Regions from separate parts of the Cellvibrio chitinivorans genome, predicted to be linked through region 1. Evidence: predicted binding sites of a transcription regulator. Region 1 holds the regulator's gene; each other region holds the start of a gene.
What was found. Region 1 encodes sigma-54, which starts transcription at its own class of promoters, with help from an activator protein. Its sites were predicted from a motif close to TGGCACANNNNTTGCNNT; they were not measured.
Positions count from the first base shown of each region.

Region 2: a site for sigma-54 is predicted at 4,374-4,391, ahead of SPL68_RS11240 (PEP-CTERM sorting domain-containing protein). Genes of this name have one in related genera too.
Region 3: a site for sigma-54 is predicted at 1,911-1,928, ahead of atzF (allophanate hydrolase). Genes of this name have one in related genera too.

Region 1 covers NZ_JAYKKN010000005.1:3,736-11,298, reverse strand. Annotated here, with positions in the region: gene ptsN (PTS IIA-like nitrogen regulatory protein PtsN) at 1-97, opposite strand, end outside; gene hpf (ribosome hibernation-promoting factor, HPF/YfiA family) at 192-482, opposite strand; gene SPL68_RS13840 (RNA polymerase factor sigma-54) at 658-2,316, opposite strand; gene lptB (LPS export ABC transporter ATP-binding protein) at 2,518-3,243, opposite strand; gene lptA (lipopolysaccharide transport periplasmic protein LptA) at 3,249-3,851, opposite strand; gene lptC (LPS export ABC transporter periplasmic protein LptC) at 3,838-4,449, opposite strand; gene SPL68_RS13820 (KdsC family phosphatase) at 4,452-5,012, opposite strand; gene SPL68_RS13815 (KpsF/GutQ family sugar-phosphate isomerase) at 5,028-5,996, opposite strand; gene SPL68_RS13810 (MlaC/ttg2D family ABC transporter substrate-binding protein) at 6,307-6,939, shown strand; gene SPL68_RS13805 (BolA family protein) at 7,089-7,343, shown strand; gene murA (UDP-N-acetylglucosamine 1-carboxyvinyltransferase) at 7,412-7,563, shown strand, end outside.
Region 2 covers NZ_JAYKKN010000003.1:310,600-318,162, reverse strand. Annotated here, with positions in the region: gene SPL68_RS11260 (vWA domain-containing protein) at 1-1,691, opposite strand, end outside; gene SPL68_RS11255 (RNA polymerase sigma factor) at 1,688-2,242, opposite strand; gene SPL68_RS11250 (NAD(P)/FAD-dependent oxidoreductase) at 2,272-3,660, opposite strand; gene SPL68_RS11245 (hypothetical protein) at 3,681-4,121, opposite strand; gene SPL68_RS11240 (PEP-CTERM sorting domain-containing protein) at 4,570-5,082, shown strand; gene SPL68_RS11235 (hypothetical protein) at 5,158-5,856, opposite strand; gene SPL68_RS11230 (FTR1 family protein) at 5,843-6,664, opposite strand; gene SPL68_RS11225 (cupredoxin domain-containing protein) at 6,666-6,998, opposite strand; gene SPL68_RS11220 (sensor histidine kinase) at 6,982-7,563, opposite strand, start outside.
Region 3 covers NZ_JAYKKN010000003.1:249,941-257,503, reverse strand. Annotated here, with positions in the region: gene uca (urea carboxylase) at 1-36, opposite strand, end outside; gene atzF (allophanate hydrolase) at 63-1,859, opposite strand; gene SPL68_RS10965 (deoxyguanosinetriphosphate triphosphohydrolase) at 2,273-3,640, shown strand; gene SPL68_RS10960 (VanZ family protein) at 3,653-4,570, shown strand; gene SPL68_RS10955 (PA3496 family putative envelope integrity protein) at 4,698-4,901, opposite strand; gene SPL68_RS10950 (ATP-dependent zinc protease family protein) at 5,146-5,607, shown strand; gene rimK (30S ribosomal protein S6--L-glutamate ligase) at 5,656-6,561, shown strand; gene SPL68_RS10940 (putative bifunctional diguanylate cyclase/phosphodiesterase) at 6,617-7,563, opposite strand, start outside.

The DNA of each region.
Region 1 (7,563 bases):
CAATGGTATTGGCCAAAATTTCCAGAGCGCGTTTTTTACTGCCCGCTTCAATACCGCACAGGGTGCGGCCGGGGCTAATCAGGGATTGAATTTGCATGGCAAGGTATGCTGGGCATCTCTCAATAAGGAATGCCGGCACCCTGGGTAAGGGTGGCGGCATCGGGTCTATTAATGATGTGAGCGTCCGCGGGTTAGCGGTGGCTGCGCATCTTCTCTTTGTGCTTGATCAATTGGCGGTCGAGCTTATCGACCAATGCATCAATTGCGGCATACAGATCTTCATGAGTTGCATCGGCAAATATATCTTTGCCGCTAACATGAATAGTGGCTTCAGCTTTTTGGATTAATTTGTCTACCGAGAAGATGACATTGGTGCTCGTGATGCGGTCGTGGTGATTGTTCAGTCGATCCAGCTTGCCGGTAACGTAATCTCTCATCGAATCAGTAACTTCTACGTGGTGACCGCTGATATTTATTTGCATAGAAACTTCCTCTCGCTAGAAACAAAAACGGTTGCGGGTTGCGCAACCCTCGCATACATCCATTCATTCTCATCCGAACTTTTGATAGGTGTTCTAACCTGTGATTTCTACGGGCTATCTCATTGCGTACCCGAAATCATATGTTTAGTTCCCGTTGTGATTTGACGGGAGCTAATTAAATCGTTTTGCGTTCATTAGACGGTGGAATATTGAGCGATTCCCGATACTTGGCGATGGTGCGGCGCGCAACCTGGATACCTTGCTCCGCAAGTAAATCAGTAATTTTGCTATCGCTCAGTGGCTTCTTGGGATTTTCGGCGCTCACCAGTTTTTTGATGATGGCGCGAATCGCCGTGGATGAGCACTCGCCGCCGCTATCGGTGCTGACATGGCTGGAGAAAAAGTATTTCAGCTCAAAAATACCCTGTGGGGTGTGCATGTATTTTTGGGTGGTCACACGCGAAATAGTGGATTCGTGCATTTCTACAATTTCGGCAATATCGTGCAGCACCAGCGGTTTCATCGCCTCGGGACCGTAATCCAAAAAGCCGCGCTGCTTTTCGACGATGCAGCTCGCTACTTTGAGTAGTGTTTCGTTACGGCTTTGCAGGCTTTTCAGGAACCAGCGCGCTTCTTGTAGGTTGTCTTTCAGGAAGGTGTTGTCGCTGCTGGAATCGGCACGCTTGACCATGGAGGCATAGTCGGCATTGATCCGTAAGCGCGGGGCGATATCCGGGTTTAGCTCAACAATCCAGCGGCCATCGCGCTTTTCCACGAATACATCGGGCACGACATATTCGGTATCGCCGGTGGCAATCATGTCGCCCGGGCGTGGGTTTAAGCTTTGGATTAACGCGACCGCCTGACTCAATTCTGCTTCTTTGAGTTTGGTGCGGCGCATTAACTGGCGATAATCGCGGCTGCCAAGCACCGGCAAATACTGTTTTACGATCAGCTTGGCTGAGTCTAGAAGTGGTGTTTTGGGGTCAAATTGCTGCAATTGCACCAGCAGACACTCGGACAGGTTTTGGCTGCACACACCGCAAGGGTCAAACTGTTGCAGGAGTTTTTGTACTGCAACAACTTCATCCAGCTCCAGCTCTTCCAAATCGCTGCCCATGCCTTCGAAGATTTCTTCGATGCTGATGGAGAGCATGCCGCTGGGTTCTACTGCATCAATAATGGCCATGGCCAGAATGCGGTCGCGATCCGACATGGGAGTCAGATTCAGTTGCCACATCAAGTGATCATAGAGGGAGTCAGTTGCGGCGCGACGGCTTTCAAAATCGCTGTCTTCGTTGTCGTAATTACTGCCGCTGCCGCTTGAAGAAGCTTGGTAAACATCATCCCAGCTGGTATCTACCGGCAGGTCGCTTGGGATTGAGTCGCTCCAGTCACCGCTGTCGGCGCTGAAGCTGTCGCCTTCGCCGTACACATCGCTATCACCAAAGGATTCGGTATCGCCACTGAAGCTTTCGCTTTCACCAAAAGAGTCGCCACTGTCGTTGTAGTTATTGCTTTCGTTGTAGTTGTCAGTAGCTGATGAGAAGTTTTCGCTGGCGGTAAAGTCGGTGCCGTGGTCGGTTCCAGCTTCGGCGGCGATTTCCAATTGGCGCGTGTAATCCGTCTGATCCTGTTCGCTGCCTTCGTATTCCGTGGATGAGCTGGGAGAGTCATAGCCCTCTTCGACTTCCAGCATAGGATTGGAATCGAGCGCTTCCTGAATCTCTTGTTGCAGGTCCAATGTCGATAATTGCAAAAGGCGAATAGCCTGTTGCAACTGGGGAGTCATGGTCAGCTGTTGACCGAGTTTGAGCTGGAGAGATTGCTTCATTATGTGAACGACAAACCCTTATAAAGCAGGATGAAAAACATCAGATAGGTGGAGTTTAGTCAGGGTTTGGCGCGCAAGCAATACGGCTAAGCAAGCTTTGTGCCTAATGAATAAAGATTGTTACTTGTCAAGTTGTTTGTGTGTTGCCTATGGTGCTGTTGAACGGTGTTTGGTAACACACAAACATTTGAAATTCTGGCTTTAGAGGCGGAAGTGTTCGCCTAGATAAACTTCGCGCACCTTGCTATTACTCAGTACGGTGTCGGCATTGCCTTCGGCAATAATGTGGCCTTCGCTCACGATATAAGCTGTTTCACAGATATCCAGTGTCTCGCGTACGTTGTGATCAGTAATCAGGACACCGATGCCGCGATCTTTCAGGTGGCGAACAATCTCTTTGATATCGTTTACCGAAATAGGATCAACCCCGGCAAAGGGTTCGTCGAGCAGGATAAATTTAGGGTCAGTTGCCAGCGCACGAGCGATTTCCACCCGGCGGCGTTCACCGCCAGACAGTGCCATACCCTGACTGTCGCGGATGTGAGTGATGTGAAATTCGTTCAGCAGCGACTCCAGTTTTTCGTTGCGCTGCGCGCGATCCAAATCCTTGCGCGTCTCCAGAATCGCCATGATGTTATCGGTCACTGTGAGCTTGCGGAAAATCGACGCTTCTTGCGGCAAGTAGCCAATGCCTGCGCGAGCGCGGCCATGAATTGGCAGATTGGTGAGATCGAGATCATCGATAAAAACAGTGCCGTTATCGGCAGGAACCAAGCCTGCAATCATATAAAAGCAGGTAGTTTTGCCTGCGCCGTTAGGACCTAGCAGGCCGACGATGTGGCCACTTTCTACGGTGATGGACACATCGATAACAACCTGACGTTTTTTGTAGCTTTTGGCGAGGTGGCGTGCGTGCAGACTAGGCATAAAGATTATTGCGCAGCGTTGGAAGATGATTGGGAGGAGCGTGGGGCTTTGTTGCCACGCTGGATAATCTCGATGTCGCCACCCTTGGGCGGAATAACAATTTCGATGCGTTGACCTTGACCGGTTGTGCTCTTGGTGCCAGCGGCTTTCATCACTTCTTTAAGCAGATCGTAATCAATGTGCGGGCCACTCATGACTGCGCCGTTTTGCTCGACCGACGCATCCTCAATCAATATCAGGTGTTCATTGTTGGGTGTATAGGTGATTTGTTTTGCGGCAGCGGTGACTATGCCTTGATCATGATCGGGTTGCTGCTGAAAGCGCGCAGGGCTACCAGTGGCGATCATCTTCTCCACGCTGCTGTCGGGGTTGGTGTGAATCACAATCGAATCGGCTGAAATTTTTAATGAGCCTTGTGAAATTGTTACCGAGCCCGTGTAGGTGGCGACGCCATTTTTTTGGTCAACGGTCAGGTTGTCGGCCGAGCCGCGAATGACTTCGTTTCTGTCATCGGGTAATGCTTGAGTGGTGGTGCTGTAGCCAATTACTACAGACGTCATCGCCAACAGCAATGGGGATAAAAAAGTACGGAATTTAGCGGGGATCATAAACAGCCTTAACCTGGGACTTTAATTGCAGCCGACTCTGAGCCAGGTCGGCATCCATACCTATGGCATCTATCTGACCTTTAGCGCTGCGCATCTTAACAGCTTTGTCGGTCTCCGCGAATTGTTCGCGTGCGCGCACCAGTAATTCTGATGTGGTGATTTGAATTAACCCCTGTGTTGGCGTCTGCTGCTGAATCAAAACGTTATCGATTAGGCGCAGCAAGTGCCCATTGGTTTCGCTGCGGCCGGTCTCGGCGGTAACCTGCCAGGGCGCGTTGGTTTCGACATCGTAAAACGCCATTTTTGGCTGCGCGATCAGTGTGTAATCCTCGGCGGTTGGGCCTTCGGGATTAATCTGGTAGTGAGTGGCAAGCGGTGTTTCCAGCTGAAAGTGCAGTTTGCCTTGGGGATCGAATTCGCGCGTTTTAATATCTTCCATATAAAACTGCGGGAAGCTGCTGGTGTTGTAATTGTGCTCGGCCAGCTCAGGTTTTTGGCGTAGAGAAAAGGCGAAGTAACCGATTGCCAGTACTAGAGCGACCAACCAAGGCGCTGGTATATGTTGGTGGATTTTATTCATGCGCTGCATTAATGACATGACTAATCCTTGCCGTGATTAGCTAGATAGGGCGCAAGTGCTGCATCAAAAGTACCTTGCGCTTGCATGATGAGATCGCAAGCAGCGCGCACAGCGCCTTCGCCGCCGCGCTCGCGGCTCTGCCAGTGGGCACGAGTTGCCACGCTCGTATGAGCGTTGGCCACGGTGAGCGCAAGTCCTACACGAGTCATTACGCTCAGATCGGGCCAGTCATCACCCATAAATGCGATCTCGCTCAATTCATAGGAATGGCTTTGTAATATCTCTTGCAAGGCTTCCCACTTGTCTTCGCGCCCTTGTACCAGTATTTCGATGCCGAGATCACTCGCGCGGCGCGCGACCAAGTGGCTGGTGCGGCCAGTGATAATGCCGACTTTTACACCGCTTTTTTGCAGCGCCTTCATGCCTTGGCCGTCGAGGGTACTGAAGGATTTAAACTCCTCACCATTGTTGCCAAAGTAGAGGCGGCCATCGGTGAGTACACCATCGACATCGAGTAATAGTAGTTTGATTTGCGCTGCGCGTTGATTTACTTCTTGAGGTGTGAGCAGGTTAGAGGTCATGCGGGTTTCCATTGATCAGATAATCCCTGCGCGCAGCAGGTCATTGATTTTTACGACACCAACCAGCTTTTTTTGTTCGTTGGTAATCAGTAATACGTTAATTTTTGCTTGTTCCATTAGTGCTAGTGCTTCGGCGGCAAGGGTGTTTTCGCGCAGCATTTTGGGGGATGTATTCATTAATGTGCCAACCTTGGCGGTGCGGATATCAACGCCGCGATCAATGCAGCGGCGCAGGTCGCCATCGGTAAATATGCCGAGTAACTGATCGCCTTCCATTACCGTAGTCATGCCAAAGCCTTTGTCGGACATCACCATGAGTGCATCGAGCATTTGGGTGTCGGGCGATACGCGCGGAATATTGTCACCACTGTGCATAACATCGGTGAGGCGCAACAGGAGCTTGCGTCCGAGCGCGCCGCCGGGGTGGGAAAAGGCAAAGTCTTCCGCAGTAAAGCCGCGCGCCTCCAGCAGAGCGATGGCGAGTGCATCGCCCATGACCAAGGTGGCAGTGGTGCTTGATGTGGGGGCAAGGTCGAGCGGGCAGGCTTCGTGTACGACGCTGATGTCCAGATTGATTTCTGCCACTTCGCCCAAAGTGGATTGGGCATTGGCGGTCATGCTAATGATCTTGATTCCCGCGCGTTTGAATAGCGGTAGCAGGGTGACGATTTCGTTGGATGAGCCCGAGTAGGAAATGGCCAGTACAATATCGTTTTTTGTGATCATGCCCAAATCGCCGTGGCTGGCTTCGCCCGGATGCACAAAGAAAGCGGGGGTGCCGGTACTGGCCAAGGTTGCTGCGATTTTGCTACCTATGTGGCCTGATTTGCCCATGCCAGTGACGATAATGCGGCCGCTGCAATTCAGGATCATCTCGCAAGCGGCGGTAAACTGGCCATCGATACGTTCGCTCAAGGCGCTTACTGCGTCCGCTTCGAGGCGGATGGTGCGTAGGGCGGAGCTGACATAATCGAACGCGGTCATAGGCGGTTCCAGAGCTTGGGGGAGTTCAGTCCGGCATTATAACTTTCAGTAAGGGGATGGCGAGGGATGTTTACGTCTTTTTTCCTGCCGGATTCTTATCCCGCTAACGGTGGAGTGCTATAGTGCGCCCCGCAAATTTGCTGACCGCGTTTTCGTCCCAATAAATTGCCACGTCCAATAAGCTATTGATAAAGAATGGCACCATAAGGAAATCGCGTTGTCTGAGGTTTGGTTATCTTGACCCGGTTGCGTGGCAATCGCAGGGTGACCGCATGTACTTAATGACCACCACTTAATGGAAGGTTTTACGATGAAATATCTGCTCACCACAGTATCTGGTGCATTTTTCGGCTTATCTCTATTGTTTTCTACCGTTGCGATGGCAGAAGCGCCCGCTGCTGCAACCCAGTCAGCAGCTCAGTCACCAAAGGCGATTGTTGAGTCTGTTGCGCAAGAATTGTTCGGCTTGGTAAAAGCTAAAAACGCAGGCAAGACCGCCGATGATGTCTACTTCAAGCAAGTTGAAGAGTCGCTCGATGGTGTTGTTAATTTCCCGTTTATCGCAGCCTCGGTAATGGGGCCGGCCTACAAGCAGGCCACTCCTGATCAGCGCAAAGAGTTCCAGCGCGTATTTAAAGATGGCATGGTGAAGTCTTTGGCCAAAGGTGTGCTTGGTTACGCTGATAGCAAAGTCACTATTGCTGGTGTTAATGAAGTGAATCCTGCTCGCACTGTCGTCAAGCAAGAAGTAGCAGTTGAAGGCGCTACCCATAAGCTGGATTACACCATGCGCAAAGAAAAGAGTGGCGACTGGAAATTGATCAATGTGGTATTAAATGGCGTCAATCTCGGAAAGTCTTTCAGTGGGCAATTCAAGGCTAGTCTGAAGAAGTACAATGGCGATATCGATAAAGTGATCGCCAACTGGTTGGCTGATGCCTAAATCAGATTGCCGGTGAGCTAATCCTTAAAACCCCCAGCCAGTGCTGGGGGTTTTGCTTTACAGGGGTGGTTTTTTGAGTGCGATACGAGCGACATTCCGGTAAACTTCGCGCCTTATTTATCGCTGCACCTTTATTATTGAGTAATTCTATGCAAGCTGAACAAATCAAAGCGCTGATCGAAAGCCAAATCCCTGATTGCGATGTGAAATCCGTTGACGTTATGGGTGATCACATTGGCTTGGTTATCGTCAGTCCGGCCTTCGCCGGTTTGACTCCCGTCAAAAAGCAGCAGTTAGTGCTGTCTACCCTGAGTGCGCAATTTGCTGATCGCAGTATCCACGCGGTGGATTACATCAAGTCGTTCACACCTGAGCAGTGGGCGCAACAGCAACAACAGCAGTAATTTTTCTGGTTTGATGCCGTTATAAACCGGCACGGGTCTCTTTTTCCTTCTTTGTTTTCAGGGTTGTGATGGATAAGTTTTTGATTAGCAGCAGCGGGCCGCTCTCTGGCGAGCTGCGTATTTCCGGTTCCAAAAATGCGGGTCTGCCCTTGTTGGCGGCGACGATTCTGGCTGATTCCGAAGTGCGTTTAAGCAATGTGCCGCACTTGAAAGACATGAC
Region 2 (7,563 bases), on a different contig from region 1:
GCATCGACTTTATCGTTATTGAAATCTTCGCGCTTAAGTGCGCGTGTCTCATAGCCGATCAGGCGATACTCTTTCACCATTGCCGGGTTAAATTCCACTTGGATTTTTACATCCTTGGCAATGGGAAATAAATTCGCGGTAGCTTCAGTCACCAACACTTTTTGTGCTTCGCTTAGTGTGTCGATGTAAGCTGCTGTGCCATTGCCGTTTTGCGCGAGGCTTTGCATCAGCGCATCTTGATAATTGCCTTGGCCAAAACCGAGTACTGATAAATAAATGCCTTTTTCGCGTTTGCGCTCGACAAAATCTTCCAGCGCTTCATCGCCAGTTTGACCGACATTAAAGTCACCGTCGGTAGCGAGAATAATACGGTTCACACCCCGCGCATTAAAATTCGCTTCCGCCAATTGATAGGCGAGGGCGATGCCTTCGGCACCGGCAGTGCCGCCACCCGCTTGCAAATTATTTAATGCGGCGAGAATTTTTGTTTTGTCTTTTACTTTGGTTGGCTCCAACACTGTTCCCGCTGCACCGGCGTAAACGACGATGGAAATAGTGTCGTCTGGTTTGAGTGTATCCAGCAGTAAACTCATGGATTGTTTTACCAGTGGTAATTTATCGGGCGCTTCCATTGAGCCGGATACATCGAGCAAAAACACCAGATTGGATTGCGGAATTTCACTCGCTGCCAATTGATAACCCTGAATGCCGATGTGGATCAATTTATTGCCGGGCGTCCAGGGCGAATCTACTACTGCGGTATAAGTCGCAAAAGGTTTTTTGCGATATTTGGGCAGAGGGTAGCTGTAGTCAAAGTAATTGATCATCTCCTCGCTGCGCACTGCATCTTTCGCTGGCAATTGACCGTTATTCAACATGCGTCGCACATAGCTGTAAGACGCGGTATCCACATCGATGGAGAAAGTCGAGACAGGATTGTCGCGTGTGGCGACTACCGAATTTTCAGTGACGTTTTCAAATCTATCGCGAAATTCCTGCTGTACCGGCGGGCGCATATCCGCAGCTGCTTCTGTTTTCATCGCTGCAAATGTGTGGCGTTCGACTTGTGCGCGCGCTTGCGATTGCACGGCGTATTCCGCAGCGGCTTGTCGTTTGGCTTTTGCTGCCATCTCCGGATTAGCGACAGTAGTTGGGCTGTGTACTATCACTTCCTCTATCGGTGATTCATTCAAGTCAAATTTATAGGTGGATGGTGCCGTTTCAGGTGCTTGTATGGATGGCGCTTGCATGGCGACAGGTTCAGCGAATTCCATTGATAGTGAACCTGTAGGTTGTTGCATAAATACAACGCCTGCGACAACGGCCAAGCAGGATGCAGCGACGGCGGAAATGACTGACGGTTTTTGCCAAAAAGGATGTTGAGCTGAATGCTGACGAGTGTTCATAGGATTCTTCCCGTGAGTGTTGGTGTCACGGGTAAGACGCAAGCGCTGGAAAAATCCTTGGACGATATTGGATTTTTTTTCAGCTGAGTTGTCGATGGCTTGCTTATCAAGTGCCTTTTTATCAATTGCCTTTTTATCAATTGCCTTTTTATCAATTGAATGGGCCGCCTCGAATGCAGCCATAGCCGCTGCCATATGTCGCGCTTTAGTATCTGCGTCGGGTGTGGGCGGTTGCTGCGCGAGCAAATCTTTCAATTCGTTGTCATTCATATCAGAGTGATTCATAGAGAAACTCCCCAGCTACCATCGGCTTGTTGCATGCGCTGAAGCTGTTTGCGAATTTCATGGAGGCGCCATGAAACAGTGGATTCTTTCAGTTGCAGCACCTCTGCTGCCTCGGCGTGGCTCAGACCTTCGCCATGAACCAGCAGTGCAGTCTCTTTAAAGCCTTCGCTCATCTGTTCCAGTTGTCGCAATAATTGCTGCAAGTAAATACTGGTTTCGGCAGTGAGATCGCTGCTGTGTTCAGCATCAATCACAGTGTCTATGTCGGCGTGTGCATGGCGATTCTGGCTTTTGTACCAGTCTTTGGCACAGTTGATCACCAAGCGATAGAGCCAACTGCTGAAGGCAGATTCAAACCGGAATTGCCCAAGGCTTTGTGCGAGTTTGATGCAAGCCAGTTGGGTGATGTCTTCAGCATCGGTGCGATTCCCACACCAGCGATAGGCGAAGCGGTGAATGCTGTCATAAGCCTCTGCCACTAATTGGGCAAAGGCTTGGCGATCACCGGTTTGAGCTGCGCGTATGAGTGTGTCGGAAGTGGGTAATACCATAGCGCCTTCAAGTGAATTGGATTTTGTTATTAGACGGCGGGATTACTCATATCCTTGGTGCAGATTTCAAGAATATTAGAATCTGTTTCCGTCTTCGCTTGGCAGGTATCGGATACGGCCGTGGGGTGCGACCAATCTATCTTGGGCACCAGCGGTCGATTTTTTTGCAGCTTGCAAATCAGGCGGAATATCCGCAAGCGCCAGCGCACCGCAAAGCTTGGGGTGAGCACTCCGGCCAGTATGGAATTAATCGCTTGGGGTAAGTTGAGGAGCGGGCGCGGCGACATAAAAACTTCGCAGGCATCATCGTCATAGTAGATGTCGATGAGTTGGCGCATATAGCCAATTTGCGTTTTCATGCGCGCGGTGTAATCCGCGTAGAGCTTGGCTGGGATCGCCTTAGCGGGTGAGGCCTGTGTATCGGAAATGGCATCGGCAATAGTGTCGGCAGCGAGCAAGCCGGATTCCAACGCGAGATAAACACCAGAGGAAAATACCGGGTCGATAAAACTGGCGGCATCGCCTGTTAGCAGGCAGTTGTCATGGCCAAATAGGTTGTAGGAAAAACTGTAGTCCGAATCGATCCGGTATTCGCCCAGCGCTGTGGCGGGCGCGAGGGCAGAGCTAAAAAAGGAGGACTCGCCAACTTTGCGCCAGAACACTGACTCCCAGGATTCGCCTTTCTCGCGCTTGGCATTTTTTTGCAAAACCACGCCGACCGAAGTGACTGTAGGTGAGATCGGAATCGCCCAGAACCAGGCATCTTGCAAGCGCATGATAATAATGTCGCCCGCCGCTTCACCGGTATCGCGCTGCATGTGTTCAAAGTGATTAAACACCGCCATGCGCCCTGGGTAGGGCAGTGGGGATTTTTCCAGTTTCATGGTTCGCCCCATGACGCAGTGTCTGCCGCTGGCATCTATCACCCAGTCTGCAGTGACGGTTGCGGCTTGGCCGTGATGTTCGGTGGCAATCTGCCATTGTTGATTGTGCCGCTGAACACTCATCACGGAGGTTTCTTCGCAAACTTGAGCGCCGAGGCTCTGTGCATGGCGCAGAAGAATCTCATCGAAGCGCGCGCGCTCGACCTGATAAGTCATTTCCAGACCGGGAATCCAGCCTTGCGCAAATACATTGCGCACAGTGCGCGAGCGATCAGCCAGCGTAAATTGCGCACCACGCTTCTCGATAAAACCGGCAGCGGCAACTTTGTCCCACACACCAATTTCTTTTAATACGCGGTTGCCATTGGGCAGCAGGGATTCGCCAATGTGAAAGCGCGGAAATTTTTCGCGCTCTAATACCAAGGCGTTGATTCCCCGCTGCGCCAAGCGGGAAGCTGCGACGCTCCCGGCGGGGCCGCCGCCAATAATGACAACAGGATAATGTGAGTGAATGGACATGGCTGGTGATGACATCGAAAACCCGGTAAATCCTGTTAGTTAGCTACGCTTAATTGCATGTTCTTGTTGATATCAGCCGCCACATTTTTAACCCAGCTCAGATAGTTGCGGTGAATGTAGCGTTTGCCGTCTTTTTCCTTGTAATCCAGATTGACGCTCGATACGTACTCAATGCGCACCTGCTTCAGATCGTGATAAATCGCAATGCGGGCAACATGGGAGCGCAGATTGAGTGTCGCATCGATTTTGCCCTGGCTTTCGCTGCTCACTACCCAGCCGCGGGTGGTCAACGCATGTTTAATACTGCCGACTACTTGAACTTCCACAAGTGATGACGGCACCGCGATTGGATCAGGGTTGATCAGCTCTGGAGCGGCGCTCGCGGAGACAGAGAAAAGCAATGCAAACGCAGTGACTAACGACCAATACAGCTGTTTCATACTAGTTAGTTGTTTCATACCAATTAGCTGTTTCATAAAAGCTCCTTGAAGTTGATTTTGTGAATAAATCGCAAATTTTTTGAACGCGCGAGTATAAGCATCAATGTCGCGTAAATCGAGGTTTAAGTGACCTGAGCAGCAGGTGCTATAGACTTGATGATTCCATTCATAGCCAGCACTAAGAGGAGCTAAAAAGCTAAGGTTTTGTGTCGGAATTATTTACATTTGAAAAATAAAAATGTGACGTGGTTATCTCTAATTTGTTGATAACAATGCCAAAAATAATGCTGGCCTGGATTTTGCTAATTTTGATGCCAAGTGGGTGAGTCTGCGGGTTCATCCACTGCCAGTCGAATATGGAATGGTGTTTCACCTGACTCTAGTTGATTGGATGGACTGGGTGTGAGCCTCTCCTAACACCCGTAATAGGAGGAGGGCAGCGGTTTGTTGCCCGTGTTAATTGACCAAACATGGAACTATCAAAATGATTAAATCCTTAAAAGTACTTTTTGCTGCTGCACTTTGCGCGTTATCCCTGAACAGCTTTGCGGGCATGATTGTTGATGTAGAGCGCGATGGTGTTGAGACCAAATTAAATACTTTCCAGAGCATTAGCTGGGTTCATGATATTAACGAATGGGGTTTTACTCCTGGTTCAGCTTTAAGCGCCAGTATTTCAATTGATATTAAAGACGATGCAAATGACCCATTTTGGTTTCCATTTGAATTGGCTCTGGTAAAGCTGGGCAATTTTGATTTTCAGGATGGCGGCGTTGAATTTGATGCAACTGAGACTTGGGTAGGTAACCTTGGTTTCAGTTCACTGGCTAAGTTAAATCTCGATGGTACTTTAGCTGTTACCGTGACAAGTTTGGCTGGTGACTTTATCGTGGGTAAGTCTACTCTGACCGTAAACGTTCCAGAGTCAAGCACCCTGATGCTGTTTGGCTTGGGTCTGCTGGGCTTGGGTGTAATGAGAAGAAAAGTTCGCGCTTAATTCTCTTGCTCCAGTCAAAAAAAACCGCTCACACCGAGCGGTTTTTTTATTCTGTCTAGTTGGTGTTCCAGAGAGTTAAAACTCATATTCAATCAGGCCGCGCAGATTATTCTCGGGCGTATCTTTATCCAACCCAAATAAGAATCCCAGCTCCCAGCGCAATTGTTGACGGCCAGAGAGTTTAATTGTGCCCATAAAGGCGGGGCCCACAGCCCAATCCTGATCGTCCAGATAAAGTTCAATTGCAGGTTCAAAGCTGGCACTGTAGCGATGGCGCAATTGTGCGCGCAACGCCGATTCAAATTCCGATTCAATATCACTGCCAAATTCATATTCGGCGATCAGATTGGCGGTAGCGACCCAGCGGCTGGCTAATTCTTTCTCCCATAAAAGACCTACAGCAAATTCATGGCTGCTAATATCTTTGGCTGTGCCTGCTTCCATTAATAAGCCCCAATCTGCCCAGTATTCTCCCTGCTCAGTGATTTGCCATTTCAACTCTGCTTCGTAACCGCGAATCTGTTCGCCTTCGTGAGTGATGGACTCAGTGAGCAAATAAACCTCGGTGAATAGTTTATCGTTCCAGGTGTAGCCTATGCCTGCACGATTTAATAATTCCTGCTCGCCTCCCAAGTCGCGCAAGGTAAAGCCATATTCAAGTTCGCGTTCATTTTGTTCGACATAGGGGTGATATACGCGATTCATTTCTGCCAACACCGGCATTGCGCAAGTCGATAGTGAAATTATTAGAGCGACAAAACTAAATTTTTTCATGGGTGATTGCTCGCAAACGCCACAAATGCCAAATCAACGCCAGCAATATTGGGGTGACGGTTGATAAATAGAAAATTCCCTGAACTAACGATGGGCGTGAATCATATCCGATAAGTGCATAAAGCAGCTCTCCTAGCCATGAATGCTCATTAACTAAAAAAGTGCTGTCCCAGAGTGGCGCTCCTGAGCTGAGTAAATCAATTTGCATTAGTTGTTTGGCTATTTGCATGGATAATCCACCCGCCCATAACTGAATCATCACGATAAACGAGGGGAAGAAAAATTTTTCAGGCATAAAGGAAAAACTGTAAAAAATAATTGCACCCAAACTCATGCCAATTCCTGCTCCAATCACTGCACCTATGAGAGCTGAAGAAAAAATCTCTGGACTGTGTGAAAACGCCGAGAGATAAATCCAAATTTCAGCACCTTCGCGCATCAGCGAAAAACTGACGATGACGATAAATAAACTGTATAACAGACGTGTATGTGTTAAATGATGAGCATCTGTGTTTTCTTCTGGAGCGTTAAACAGCGTTGGCAAGATCAGTAGGCCAAGCAGAACCACGCTAACGACTACTGCGAAGTAGAGTGCGGCATCCAACAATTCCTGCCCTCTACCATCAAACGCATCTGCAATTTCATAAGCGTAATGAGCTAATAAACCAGATCCGGCTATACCGGCAATTAGCGCCCACAGGCTCCAGCGGTAACTCAGCTCCAGTTTATTGCTGAGTGCCAGAAGCAGGCTGATAATCAGCGCTGCCTCCAGAACTTCGCGCAATATCAATAAAACGGCATCGAGCATATTAGTTCTCCACCTTGATCATGCCCTGCGCGGTCTTTGGGTTGAACTCACCAAAAAATGGATAATCGCCGGGGGGGAGCGGGCCGATAAAAATAATCGCTTTTGCACCGCCCATAATGACTTTTTCGCGGTTGAGTTCGTAGCTTTCAAATTCTTCCGGAGTGGGGTCGCGATTAATGATAATCAGCTTTACTTTGGTATTCGCAGGAATCGTCAATTGCGCCGGATAAAATAAATGGTCGCGAATTTCGATGGTAATTGTTGGTGTCTCTGCAGTGGCGAATTCGCTAAACAGAAGCAGCATGCCCAGTGCAATGCTAAGTTTCCATTTCATCTGTGTGATCCTTTTGATCATGCATTTCGAGTTTTTTTGCTTGGTGTGAATGTTGGTTTGCAGCAGCAAAGGTCACCATCACCAACAGGCCATGCCCCACTCGCGATTCAGTGAGTGAAATGCGCGCGGAATGTAAGCTGACGACTTGTTGAACGATAGATAAACCTAAACCGCAACCGGGCACTTTGGAGGTGTGGCGGTCGCCGCCCAAACGATAAAATCGATCAAACACGCGCTCGCGCGCATCGGCTGGAATTCCCGGGCCACTGTCCATCACCTCAAGCACAACATGTTTGCCGCGCAGCCAGGTATTGACAGCAAGCTGGCCGTTGTTGGGTGTGTATTTAATCGCGTTGCCTAGTAAATTATTGAGTAGGCTGGTTAGTGCTGTGCGGTCGCCGGAAATCCAGCATTCATCCCCATCAAATTCAATTTGGTGCTGCTTTGCATCCAATGCTGCGCTTTGCTCAACAATTGCCTGTTTCGCTAGTTGAGTCAGGTTAATGGTTTCAAAGGTTCCCATAAAATGGTCAGGCGTGGTTCGGTTGAGTAATAAAATTTGCTC
Region 3 (7,563 bases), on a different contig from region 1:
TTCTCCGCGGTTAGCGATAAGTACGGTCTTTAACATTTTCCTTCTCCGGCTGTAATTTTTAATTACTTTTGTAGTGATTTGATATAAGCCCGCCAGCCACCCAGATGCGTAATATCTTTTGCACCATTCACGGCAGCGCCTTCACAGATAAAACCTTTTACTTCGCGACTATCTTTTAGCGTGAGTGTGCCAATGCCTAATGGGGCAGGAATTAGCGCAACAAAACTGCCAAAGTGCTGCACGGGTACATCCCACAATTCCACAATAATTTCTGCACCTTCATCTTCTGTGCGAATTAATCCGGGTTTAGGTGGAGTGGTGTTGGGTAGTGCAAACAGGCGATAATTTTTTGCAGTAAATGTGCTCTCAACAAACAAGGCATTGCGCTCTTGCAGTTGCACATTCAGAGGCATTCCAGTGAGGTGTGCGCCTACTACCGCGAGGCGTACATAACCAGCCGGTGCGGTAGTTGACGGAATATATTCTGGTTGTTTTTTATCAAGCGCACCCAGTGTTAACGCTGTGGCCGCATGCCATTTTTTTCCGAAGGCGGCGAGGGCTGCGTCTTGCCATGCAGGTGCAATTAAGGTGATGCCAAAAGGTAAGCCGTCTGCTCGCATGGTCGCAGGGAGTGCAAGTGCTGAGCAGTCAGCCAGATTCACAAAATTGGTGTAAGTACCAAGTTGACTGTTAACGGCAATCGGATCAGCAGCAACATCAGCAATGGTTGGGTGGCGCGGCGAGGTGGGCACTAATAGTGCATCAACACTGCTCATGAGTGTTTGGATTTTGCGTGCGAGATTTGCACGCTGGTATTCCGCTTTAAATAAATCTGTCGCTGAGAAATTTACCGCTTGCTCAACAATGCTGCGCACAACCTCATTCATCTCGCTGGCATGATCTTTCATAAAATCGCCAATCGCTGCATGGCGCTCTGCAACCCAGGCATCGCCATACAAAATTTGTGCGAGTGCAAACATGGGCGTGAAATCCAATTCGATCAGTTCCACATCCAATGAACGCATTTTTTCGAGTGAAGTTTCCCATGCCGATTTTGCTTGTTCATCGCCAAACCAGTTGGGAGAAGAGGGAATTGCAAGGCGTGGTTTGGATGAAAAATAGGTTGCAGCAGCAGCTTTGCGCGAATAGCCATCGGCGCTATCAAATGCTTCCATAATTGATGCAACCAGTTCGGCATCATCAACCGTCAGTGAAAAAATCGACACGCAATCCAGACTGCGGCAAGCAGGTACTACACCAGTTGTACTGAAGCGACCTTTGGTTGGTTTGAGTCCGACAATATTGTTAAACCCTGCTGGCACACGCCCAGAACCTGCTGTGTCGGTGCCTAAACTAAACGGCACTAAGCCGCGCGCAACAGTAGTGGAAGAACCAGAGCTTGAGCCACCAGAAACGTAGTCCGGTTTAAAAGAGTTGGAGACCGCGCCGTAAGGTGAGCGAGTGCCGACAAGGCCGGTAGCAAATTGATCGAGATTGGTTTTGCCGAGCACAATCGCGCCAGCTTTTTTGAGTTGTGCAACGGCAGTGGCATCAACTTTAGGAATATAGGTAAACGCGGGGCAGGCTGCAGTGGTCGGAAGTCCTGCTACATCAATGTTGTCTTTAACCGCAAAAGGAACACCATAAAGCGGGAGGTGAGTTGGATCTCCCAGTGTTTCCAGCGCGTCAATTTGTGTGCTCAACTCTTCAGCCGAGGCGATATAAATCCAGCTGTTATCGCTGTGACTGAGTTGCGCACGTAAGCTGCTCAATAACGTGCGCGGGGCAAGACCTTGAATGCGATAGGCATTCAGCCATTCGTTGATAGTCCAGCCAGTAGTAGTGAGTTCTTGCGTCATTATGGTTCCTGCGCGTTAAATCTAAATACAATCTTGGATACAAGTTTGTATTCAGCAGAAACCATGCCAATTGAAAATTGTTCGCAAATTCCCTTGTCTGGAAAAGCGCAAAAACCTTTGTATTCAATGGGTTAAATGACGTAGGCGGGAAGCTATGATCAGCCTAAATGCAGGTATTTGGATATGAATTTGTGCGCTGATCTTGTGCGCTCAAAAAAATCATGGGCTGCATGATGGTGCGCCTAGGCCGCCGCATTCATATCTCGGTTCATCTCAAAAATCACAAATATTGAGATATAGAGGGCGATACTTCATAGTTCATCTCAATTTTTTGCGGTTTTGAGATGACATGATCGGATAGCAAGCCGGCATTTCAAACAGTGACATATTTTAAAAAGGTTAAGGATTTATCTATGCCCATGAACTGGAACCAACTTCTCTGTGCAGACCGCTTGGGGAATCGCAGTGCGAAACATGAAGAGGGGCGTTCGCCGTTTCACTCGGATCACGACAAGATTATTTTCTCTGGCGCGTTTCGTCGGCTTGCGCGCAAAACGCAGGTGCATCCACTTGCGACTAATGATCACATTCATAATCGTATGACACACAGTTTGGAAGTGGCTTGTGTGGGGCGTACTTTGGGGATTCGGGTGGGGCAGGCGTTGCGTGATAAAGGAGATTTACCTGCGCATATTTGGCCGACGGATATTGGTGATATTGTGCAGGCAACCTGTTTGGCGCATGACATTGGCAACCCGCCTTTTGGTCATACGGGTGAAGATGCCATCCGCAACTGGTTTCAAAAAGAAGGCGCTGATTTTTTAAAAAATTTATCGCCCGCAGAGCAGGATGATATTCGTGTGTTTGAGGGCAATGCGCAGGGTTTGCGTGTGCTCACAACATCTGAGTATCACCAGTTTCACGATGGTATGCGGCTGACTTATGCAACGCTTGCAGCATCGATGAAATATCCCTGGACTTCATCGCCAACGGTTTCTGGGCTGCGCCCTAAGGATTCCAAATATGGAATTTTTCAAACTGAGCTAAAGCATGTGCATGAGATCGCACAAAAAACCGGATTAATCGAGCTGGGTACTGATTGGTATTGTCGTCATCCGCTGGTGTATTTAATGGAGGCGGCGGACGATTTTTGCTACGGCATTATTGATCTGGAAGATGGCTTGGAGATGGGCATTCTCAACTGGAATGAAATCTACGAATTGTTGCATCCGGTAATCGCTGATTCTGCGCAGTTGTCGGAGTTGGAGCGATTGTTGAAAAAAGTAAACGATGGAAGAAAGCCTGCCTTGGTGCGTGGCAAGGTAATCGATGCGTTTATCAATGCAGGAACCGCTGCGTTTATCAAACACCAGGATGCTTTTTTGCGCGGCGAAGTTGAAAGCGATTTGATTTCACTCTGTGATCCTAAAGTAAAAAATGCAGTGCAAGCCGCAAAAGATTTGGCCAAAAAGAAAATTTTTAATCACTCGCGCCGGGTTGAATTGGAAATTGGTGCTTATACGGTTATTGGCACCTTGTTAAATACTATTTGTTCTGCGGTTTATGCATCGCTCGGCGATCCGGCAAAAATGACCTACAAGGATAATCGCGTGATGGCATTGATTGGTGAAAACAATTTCCACCCTGATGTGAACTTGCGTGCAAACAACTATGAGTATCAGGCGCTAATGTCCGTGCTCGATTACATCAGTGGCATGACGGATAACTATGCAACCAACCTTGCCAAGCAATTTAATGGGATGGGCTACTCGCAGTATTAAAGGGGTTTTGTTGTGAAAGTGAGCTTGCCTTCCTGGTTGTCTGGATTTTTTGTTCTGTTGATTGTGCCGTTTTTCTTTGTCGGTGGACCAGATAATTTTTCGTCGGTTTTTTTTAATCAGCTGTGGAATTTCGGCCACATTATTTTTTTTTCGATCTTGATGTTGTTGGTGCAAGCCTACAAGCCGCTAACCACTTGGCGCGCTTGGTTGCTGGTGACGTTAATCGCAATTGCAGTCGGGTGTTTGATTGAATTTGTGCAGAAGTTTGTCGGGCGAAATTCTAATCTAGATGATGTGCTGCACAATTTATTTGGCGTTTGGTTGGGATTATTTTGGGGGCAGAAACCCCGGCCATTAATCTGGTGGTTGCGCGGCATTAGCAGTCTGCTGGTTTTGCCGTTGGCCTTGTCGGTGCTGGACGCGGGAGTTGCCAATCTTGCGATGCGTAATCAGTTTCCGCTGCTTAACAATTTTGAATCACGCTATGAAATGCAGCAGGTTGTTGCGCATCCCAATATCGCTGAAACCCGGCAGGCGGATAATTTGGCTGCTAACGGTTCCCACTCGTTAGCGATTACCTTTAGCACTCGCCAATATGCCGGTTTGCGTTTATTGGGGCCTTACGGCGACTGGAGCAAATACACTTACTTGACGATGGATTTTTACAATCCCGATGCGGCGCCGCTAATGGTGGTGCTAAAAATTTCCGACCGTCAACATGATGCAGGCAATAATCGATTTGATGATCGATTTAATCGCCGGCTTAATCTCAATTCTGGTTGGAATAAAATTCAAATCGCGCTGGATGATATTCGCAGTGCGCCGCGCAAACGTGAAATGAAATTGGATGAGGTTAGCGGCTTTGCATTGTTTGTGGATAAATTAGAGCAGCCACAAATGCTGTATTGGGACAATATTCGTTTGGAATAGATGCTGTGGTGCGTGAAATGGCTGGAGAAATATCAGCCGCCAGTAAACTGGCGGCTGATCACATGTTTGTTGCGGGTCTGTGTGATCGATCCCGAATCGATAATTTTTACGTAGTTCGTTTTTTTACTTAAAAGTCCAAGTCGGAAAGATCATCGTAACCTAATTGGTCTTTAATACGGCGACGTTCCAAACGATCTTCGATTTTGCGACGCATTTCCAAAGTGTGCTGGCTGGCTTCTTTGCCGGTAAGCTTTGGTGTTGCCTCTTCATCATCGGCTTCGATGCTATCACTCATCAGATCATTGTCTGACGACTCTACATCAACTGACATAAGACTACTCCAACATTGACAGAGAGAGGGGTGGCGTCAGATTCCCTAGAGGGAAATTTGACCCGCGCTATTTACCATAGCCAATAAAAAAAAAAAAGAAAAATCGTTTGCTGGCAATAAATTTTTCCTGTGTACCTTGCGCATGAACTCGGGTACAAAGCGCGCTTGTAATGCTGCTGCTTCTACTTATATCCAGATAGCTTATTCTATGAGTTCCATAGACTCCAAAACGAGGTGTCCGGCTGTGACAAAACAACCTGAAGTGATTGGCTGGCGCGAGTGGGTGGGATTGCCCGATTTAGGGGTTACGGCGATCAAAGCCAAGGTCGATACGGGCGCGCGCACCAGTGCCTTGCATGCCTACTATGTGACGCCCTTTGATAAGGATGGCAAGCAATGGGTGAGGTTTGGTTTGCACCCGCTGCAACTGGATAGTCTTACCTGCATCGAGTGCGAGGCGCCGGTAAAAGATACCCGCGTGGTGAGGGATTCTGGTGGGCACAGTGAGCGGCGTTTTGTGATCGACACCTGTTTACTGATCAATGGCATCAGTATGTCGATCGAGGTAACGCTGACCGACCGGGAAAATATGCGGTTTCGAATGTTGCTCGGGCGCAGTGCGCTCAAGCGGGGCTTTTGGGTGGATAGCAGCAAATCCTTTTTATTGGGCGGAAACAAAAACCAGCCCGCAATGGCGTCGCTTTAGCGATTCGCTATTTCTCTTTTTACCCTCCATCTTTTTATCAGGTCATTTATGAAAATTGCTATTTTGTCGCGCAATCGTCGCCTTTATTCCACCCGTCGTTTGGTCGAGGCCTGCACCAAGCGCGGCCACGATGTGCGCGTCATCGACATTATCAAATGCTATATCGATATCGCCTCTGACAGCCCGGCCATTTGGTATATGGGCGAGCGTTTGGAAGGTTTTGATGCGGTGATCCCGCGGATTGGTGCCTCGGTGACTCACTATGGTCTGGCGGTGATTCGCCAGTTTGAAATGATGGGTGTGTATTGCCTGACCGAGTCTATCGCCCTTGGTCGTTCGCGCGACAAGTTGCGTGCGCTGCAACTTTTGTCCCGTAAGGGGATAGGTCTGCCAAAAACCAGTTTTGCCTATAACGTGCATGACGCAAAGGAGCTGATCAAACTGGTTGGTGGTACGCCGTTGGTATTGAAGTTATGTGAAGGCACCCAAGGGCGCGGCATAGTGCTCGCCGAAACCCAAAAGGCGGCGGAGAGTGTGATCGAGGCATTTCGTGAGCTGCGCGCGGAGTTTTTGGTACAGGAATTTATCAAAGAAGCCAATGGCAGTGATGTACGCTGTTTTGTGATTGGCGATAAAGTCGTTGCCGCTATGGAACGCACCGCGCAGGAAGGTGAATTCCGCTCCAACTTGCATCGCGGCGGCACCGCCAAAGTTACCAAACTTACACCTACTGAACGCCGCACCGCGATCAAAGCGGCGCAGACTATGGGCTTACATGTGGCGGGAGTGGATTTGCTGCGCTCCAGTCGCGGGCCATTGGTGATGGAAGTAAATTCATCGCCCGGTTTGGAAGGCATTGAAGGCGCGACCCAGAAAGATATCGCCGATGCGATAGTGACCTTCGTAGAAGAAAACGCTCGTCCTCACGCTAATAAAACTCGCGGTAAGGGCTAAACGGAAGGGCTGAGGTAAAAAAGGCCGGAGCTAGGTTTGGTGATAAGCGGGGCGATTAAGCCCCGACTTTAAAGTGTGGCTCCAGCTGGATCACAGTGCCATCAAAGTAAAACTTGCCATTGCGGAAATGGTTTTCCAGTTGTTTGGCGGTCATGGGTTTGGCGTAGTGAAAACCCTGCGCCTGGTCGCAGCCCATATCGCGCAGCCATTCGGCTTGGCGCTCATTCTCTACCCCTTCAGCAACTACGCGCATCTGCATATTGTGCGCGAGGCCGATTATCGATTTGGCGATGGCAGCATCATTGTCATCGTCGTGAATGTCATTGATAAAGCTGCGGTCAATTTTGAGCTTTTGAATCGGGAAGCGTTGCAAATAGGCGAGCGATGAATAGCCGGTACCGAAGTCGTCAATCGCGAGGAACATGCCCATTTGATTGAGTTGGTTGAGCTGATTAATGGTTTCGCCCGCATGCTCCATGGCGCAGCTTTCGGTGATTTCCAGTTCCAGATGTCTGGCTTCTAAACCTGTGGCTTCAAGAATGGCCTCAACCTTGCCGGGGAAGTTCTTTTGATGGAATTGGCGTGGCGACAGGTTTACCGCAATTTTGCCCACGTGTTTGCCTGCATCCAGCCAGATTTTTTGTTGGCGACATGCTTCGCGCAGCACCCACTCACCGATAGGGACAATCAAGCCGGTTTCTTCGGCAAGGGGGATAAAGTGCGCTGGGGAGATAAGGCCGCGATCAGGATGTTGCCAGCGTACCAGCGCCTCCACACCCATCATTTCACCGGTTTTTAAATCCACTTGCGGCTGGTAATAAAGCACCAGTTGTTGTTGCTCGACTGCGCGGCGCAGGTCATTTTCCAGTAGCAAATAATTAACCGCAGTCGCATTCATGCCTTTGGTATAGAACTGGCAATTGTTCTTGCCGGCTTCCTTCGCCTTATACATGGCGACATCGGCATTTTTGAGCAGCTCGTCGGTGTCGGCGCCATCATCGG